Regions from separate parts of the Brenneria sp. L3-3C-1 genome, predicted to be linked through region 1. Evidence: predicted binding sites of a transcription regulator. Region 1 holds the regulator's gene; each other region holds the start of a gene.
What was found. The regulator Fur, encoded in region 1, represses iron uptake genes when iron is present. The targets are predictions, from matches to a motif close to ATAATAATGAGAACNACTATCAA.
Positions count from the first base shown of each region.

Region 2: JG725_RS12440 (TonB-dependent siderophore receptor) is a predicted target of Fur. The motif match lies at 878-900, and genes of this name have one in related genera.
Region 3: fepD (Fe(3+)-siderophore ABC transporter permease) is a predicted target of Fur. The motif match lies at 1,425-1,447, and genes of this name have one in related genera.

Region 1 covers NZ_JAEMHF010000002.1:191,863-194,139, reverse strand. The annotation lists gene glnS (glutamine--tRNA ligase) at 1-338, shown strand, start outside; gene fur (ferric iron uptake transcriptional regulator) at 687-1,136, opposite strand; gene fldA (flavodoxin FldA) at 1,465-1,992, opposite strand.
Region 2 covers NZ_JAEMHF010000005.1:152,159-154,435, reverse strand. The annotation lists gene JG725_RS12440 (TonB-dependent siderophore receptor) at 1-834, opposite strand, end outside; gene JG725_RS12435 (DUF421 domain-containing protein) at 1,260-1,964, shown strand; gene chaB (putative cation transport regulator ChaB) at 2,064-2,277, opposite strand, start outside.
Region 3 covers NZ_JAEMHF010000004.1:51,529-53,805, reverse strand. The annotation lists gene fepG (iron-enterobactin ABC transporter permease) at 1-360, opposite strand, end outside; gene fepD (Fe(3+)-siderophore ABC transporter permease) at 360-1,355, opposite strand; gene entS (enterobactin transporter EntS) at 1,559-2,277, shown strand, end outside.

The DNA.
Region 1 (2,277 bases):
CGGATACCTTAAGTAAAGATCCGGCTGATGGCCGCAAGGTAAAAGGCGTGATTCACTGGGTGTCCGTAGCGCATGCGTTGCCGGCGGAGTTCCGCTTGTACGATCGTCTGTTTAGCGTCGCCAATCCGGCGGCGGCGGATGATTTCCTGTCAACCATCAACCCGGAATCGCTGAAAGTGGTGCAGGGATTCGTTGAGGCGAGTCTGGCGCAGGCGGAAGCGGAAAAAGCGTATCAGTTTGAGCGCGAAGGCTACTTCTGCGCCGATCGGGTTTATTCCAGCGCGCAGCATCTGGTGTTTAATCGCACGGTAGGCCTGCGGGATACCTGGGTGGGGTGATAGCGGGATTGGCTTACAGAGTAAAACAAAAATAAAACCGCCTCGGCGGTTTTATTTTATGACGGACAGGAAGTCCGTCACCCTACGGATCGTCGCAAGCGACGTTGAAAAGAGGTTGCTGACAAAGTCGTCTGTAAGCCTGAGATACCCGGGCCTACCGTACCGAGGGGCCATTATGGGACACATCCTTGTGCCCCACCCTGCGGGCCAGCATAAATGCTGTTCAAATTTGCTCCTGGCAAATTTGTCGGCGGCTTACGCCGCTACGACCCCTCGCCACGCTCTCCCTAATAACAGGCTATGTCAATGGTCTGAAAATCGCTTCAGGCGATTTTTTATGCGGTCGATTTATCTTCTTGCATCGTGCAGGGTTTCGTCTTCACGGCAATCCCCTTCACTGCAATGGCCATACAGATACAAACTGTGGTTGGTCAACTTGATACCGTGTCTTTCCGCTATTTCGCGTTGGCGTGCTTCGATATATTCGTCACGGAATTCAATCACTTTGCCACAATCCAGACAAATCAGATGGTCATGATGATACTGCTGCGTCAGTTCAAAAACGGATTTACCGCCTTCAAAATTATGACGGGTTACGATCCCCGCATCATCAAACTGATTCAGTACGCGGTAGACGGTCGCTAGACCAATCTCTTCACCCATATCAATCAGTTTCTTATATAAATCTTCCGCACTGACGTGATGGCACTCCGGATCCTGCAACACTTCCAGAATTTTCAGTCTTGGAAGAGTGACTTTCAGGCCGGCCTTCTTTAATGCGATGTTGTTGTCAGTCATGCGGATTTAGTCCTGTTGCTTACTTATCAATGGAGGCTACCTAGCCTATGTCATCGGTCGGCTCAAAAAATGTAATAACGTCCCAATTATAGAACTGCGCATTCAAAATGAAAACCATGGAATGTTAACAATATTATTTCCACATACACTACAGGTGTACCATGCAATGTATTGTTGGTAAATGAGGAACGTTCAATGAACGCACAGAACCGATGTGGGTATTGTACATACTTATAAGGAGAAGTTAAAAAAATGTATCAATTTTTATGAGAGGTTTTTTCTATCAATCTGGCTCTGACGAGAGTGTCATCAGAGCCAGAGAATCGGCTCAGCCTACCAGTTCTTTCAGATTCAGTTCGTCGCCGATCTGTTTTACCCAGGCTGTAACGCGCTCGCTGGTCAGTTCGGGTTGACGATCTTCGTCGATGGCCAAACCGATGAAGTGGTTGTCATCAGCCAGACCTTTAGAGGCTTCAAAGTAATACCCTTCCGTCGGCCAGTGTCCAATAATCGTCGCGCCATGCGGTTCAATGATATCGCGGATGGTGCCCATGGCGTCACAGAAGTACTCGGCATAGTCTTCCTGATCGCCGCAGCCGAACAAGGCAACCAGTTTACCGCTGAAGTCGATCTCTTCCAGCGTAGGGAAAAAGTCATCCCAGTCGCACTGCGCTTCCCCGTAGTACCAGGTAGGGATACCGAGCAATAAAATATCGAACGCTTCAAGATCTTCTTTGCTGCTTTTGGCGATGTCATGAACTTCGGCAACGTCGGTTCCCAGTTGCTGTTGGATCGTCTTGGCAATGTTCTCGGTATTGCCAGTGTCACTGCCAAAGAAAATTCCTATGAGTGCCATGAATTGAATAACCTCTTGATTCTTAATGGTATGATGCCGTGTTTTACCCACTTATCGGCTAATAATAGCAGACGCGCCCGGCATGAGAAACTCGTATCGGTAAGCATCGGTAAATTGTGGCGGGTATTTTGCTGATACGCATTTTCCTGTTGTCGCCCCGGCTGACGACCCTTGGTGATTAAATTTTTTAACGTAATCTCTTTAAACTTAAAAAATTATGTGTATGGCGAGTTATGAAATTGTTCACAGAATAGAAAATAAATGAGCATAAGAACCGCCCTGACT
Region 2 (2,277 bases), on a different contig from region 1:
CCCGGCGTAGATATTGCCCTGACGGCTGTAAGCGTATTCGAAATCCATGATCTGCTGGGGATTGATCTTCCACGACAACAGCGTGTTGATATCTCTGTTGCGCACCCCTTCGCGCCCGGCGGCAGTGGTATCGGCGATGGAACTATTGATATCGGCGGCGTCGGCGTCAGTCTTATTGATATTGCCATACACCCGCATGGTCAGCGTATCGTCGATCAACGGGCCGTTAAGGCTAAAGTTAGCCCGGTTGGTGGCGCCTTCTTTATTATCTTCCGGCTGATTGGTATACACAGTGAATGAGCCATGCCAGTCGTTGGTGGGGCGTTTGGTAATAATATTCACCACACCGCCCGCCGCGCCGGAACCATAGCGTGCGGCGGCCGGACCGCGCAATACTTCGACCCGCTCGACCATCTCCACCGGCACCCAGTTGGTATCGCCGCGGGTGTCACGTTCACCTGTCCGGCTATAGCGGATGGCATTACGCGAGGAAACCGGTTTGCCGTCGATTAGAATCAGCGTGTTCTCCGGCCCCATGCCGCGGATATCGATCTGGCGATTATTGCCGCGAGCGCCAGTGGCGCTGTTGCCGGTCAGATTAACGCCGGGCATTTTACGAATAAGATCCGACAGGTCATTAACCGGCGGCGATTTCTGAATATCCTCGGCGGTAATGATGGAAACCCCTGGCTGCTGTTTCAGCGCTTCCTCCGCCGTCGCCTGCACTACCATGACATCTTCTTGTGTTTCTTCTGCTGCGTAGACGTTACCGCTCAAAATTCCAGCCAGCAGTACGGCCAATGGTCGCTTAATGTAATTAGTTGTTACATTCATTATATTTATCCCCATTTATGTACATAATTGCAAGCAAAGACTAATGATAATAATAATGATTATCATTGTATATATGTCGGGAAAAACCTCACATTTCCTCCATAATGTGTGGCGTGAAAAGAGGATCGTAATGATGAATACATCAATGGGGATGTCTAATTTATTTATTAAAAACAATTAATTATATAAAAACGTCTTTGCGTAAAGAACGAATAGGCAGTATTTCTTATGGGGGTTTATAGGTAACCGCGGACAGGCATTCCTGACAAAGATACCGCTCGGATGTGGGCGATGATTGCCATACTTGTCATCAAGCGATATTTATCCTGCCATCCTAATGATAAAGACGATGAGCGTTAGAGAGCGACGCAAGCGCATATATAGCCTACCCTCATTATTACGCTACTTTATCGGAAGAGTGATATATGGTCGTTTTTGATGTGAGTCGGATGGCTATTAATAATTTCCCCATCAGCTACTTAGGAGAGGTCGCCGTACGCTCGATCATCTCATTCTTTTTCGTTTTAACTTTTATCAAACTGATCGGCCGGCGTGGAATTAAGCAAATGACGCCGTTAGAGTTAGTGATCGTTTTATCTCTGGGATCGGCGGCCGGGGATGTGGCTTTATATGACGATACGCCCCTGCTTCCAGTACTGGTGGTGTTTGTTGTGGTTATTTTGCTGTACAAGATGTTTGCATATGCATTGAAGAAAAGTGATTATTTCCAGGAAAAATTTGATGGAAAACCGCTTTTGATTATTGAGGATGGCGTATTGAAATGGCATAGCCTGCAAAAGCAAAGTTTCTCAATGGATGAAGTGATGATGGAGCTGCGGCAGAAAAGCATTGAACAGCTTGGACAGATTAAATTAGCCTTTCTTGAAATAGATGGAAATATCAGCGTATTTGAGCATGAAAAAAAGGACATTAAACCTGGCTTGACCACGTTACCTTTATATCTGTTAGCGATTAAAGAGGAAATAGACGATAAAGGTTATTATTCATGTTGTCACTGTAGTCATACACAATATCATGAAGCGCAAAACCAGCCTGGAAGCAACAAGGAAAAATGTCCCCGGTGTGGGAAAACGCGATGGGTTAAATCAGGGTTTCAGCCTATGGAATAATAAGGTCTTGAATATTTATAGATTACCGAGAGTCTGACACTGACAAATGGTCGACCGAGCAATAATATTTTTATTGCCATCGGCTACCATGGTAGGGAGTTATTTTTTCTTGTGCCACTTGTTATCATCTTTTTTTTCATACTGGTTTTTCACCGCGCTCCATGCCACCTTATGAGCGGTTTCTTCCCTACTGTCATCGCCCCGCCTGTCGTCAGCATCTTTATATTGATCCCAAGCGCTATTGAACGCTTCTTTATATATTTCCTGCGCGTGGGAAGGCAGTACGTTTTTTACATTATCAGGAAGTTGTTCT
Region 3 (2,277 bases), on a different contig from region 1:
GAATTCGCCGCCGTTAAACAGGATTATCGCCATCAGCGCACCGGTATAGGCGCCGGAGTTGAACCCGATAATGTCCGGACTGCCGAGCGAATTACGCAGCAGCGACTGGAAGATGGCGCCGCTGACGCCAAGCGCAGCGCCGAAGATCAGCGCCATGACCACGCGAGGCAAACGCCACTGAACCACAATGGTGACGATGTTGGCGGGGGCGTCGCCCCATAAAGCCCGAAGTATCTGCTCGATGCTGAGCGGCATGGTGCCTGAAACCAGTGCCAGTATCGCCAGCATCAGGCACAGCGTCGCCATGATGCCGCAATATCCGCGCCGACGCCGGGTGTTCTGAGCCAATCCGATCTGCATCACCCGTTTTTCCCTCCATGACGGCGGACCAGAGCAATCAGTACCGGGGAGCCGATAAAGGCGGTAACAATGGAAACGCGTAATTCTCCGGGCACAATAACCCGGCCGACCATATCGGAAATCAACAGCAGGCCCGGCGTCAGCAGCAGTACCCAGGGCAGGATCTTCCTCTGATCCGGACCGACCAGCCGACGGGCGATATGCGGCACCATCAGACCGATAAACGCAATCGGCCCCACCGCGGCGGTAGCGGCGCCGCATAACAGCGTGATGGCGATCAGGCCTAGCACCTGAATGACGGTGGTACGCGTGCCCAGCGCCTGCGCGATGTCATGCCCCATGTCCAGCACATTAAGGGAGCGAGCCAGTAACAAAGCCAGCGCCAACCCGGCCAGCACCGGCGCCGCGATCACTTTTATAATGTGCATGCTGCGGATATCCAGCGTACCGGCTTCCCAGAAACGAACATGGTCATAGACCAGCGGATCCATCAGCGAGATAGCGGAGGTCATTCCCGCCAGCACGGCGCCGAGCGCCACCCCGGCCAGGGTTAAACGAACCGGGCTGGACTTTCCCCGAGCCTGGAAAGCGATTAGCCATACCCCGATGCTGGATAATAGCGCGCCGCTGAAGGCGAACCACAGGTACTGTTCAGGCAGCGTTGCGCCGAAAAACGCGATACCGATTACCACCGCGAAGCTGGCGCCGGCATTTATACCTAAAATACCCGGGTCGGCCAGCGGATTGCGGGTCAGCGCCTGGATCAGCGCCCCGGATACGCCGAGCGCGGCGCCAGCCAGCAAACCGGCCAGCGTGCGCGGTATGCGGGCATCAAGGATAATCGTGCTGTCGGGATGGGAATGATCGCCGCTCAATATGTTGATGACGCTGGCAACGGAAATATATTTGGCGCCGACGAATAAACTGAGCAGACAGCACAGCATCAATAACAGACTGACGATGAGTAAGCCGTACAGCGGATGGCCGGTTATCATTCCCTTTGATGAGGGGCGCAGCAGATCGGCGTTATCCATCGGTGGAACTGGCGTCTTATTGGAATGCATATGCAAATGATTATAATTATCAATATAATTTGATATTGATTATAATAACATGCCTTTATCGCGAACAAAACGCTGGCGTCGATGAGGTTAGTTTTATCGACGCAATCGCAATGTACAACCGCCGGAAAAATGCCATGGACAGACCCTCCATTTTACTCAATTTCAGTTTACTCAAAGAGAATCGCGATTTCCGGGCGCTGTTTTGCGCGCGTTTTATCTCCGTTTTGGCGCTGGGTATGCTGACCGTGGCGGTTCCGGTGCAGATCCAGCAGATGACCGGTTCGACGCTTCAGGTCGGTCTGGCGGTCGTTCTGGCCGGGGGCGGCATGTTTATCGGCCTGTTGTTGGGCGGCGTTATGGCGGACAGATACAACCGCCGTCGCCTTATCCTGTTTGCCCGCGCCACCTGCGGCGCCGGATTCGCCGGTTTATTCCTGAATACGCTGGCACCGGAACCGTCGTTGATCCTGCTCTGGTTGCTTGCCGTATGGGATGGTTTTTTCGGCGCGGTCGGCATGACGGCATTGATGGCGGCCACCTCGGCGCTGGTCGGGCGCGAAAACCTCGCCTCGGCGGGAGGCATCAGTATGCTGACGGTACGCTTCGGCGCGGTGGTGTCTCCCGCCATCGGGGGAATGGTTATCGCCTGGGGCGATGTGGGCTGGAATTACGCTTTAGCCGCCGTCGGAACCTGGGTAACGCTGATCCCGCTCATTCGCTTGCCGTCGATGCCGCCGCCGCAGCAGCCGAAGGAGCATCCCGGGCGCGCGCTGCTGGCGGGCGTGGTTTTTTTAAAACAGAATCGGGTTATCGGCGCCATCGTGCTGATGGGGACGCTGGTCAGCCTGACCAG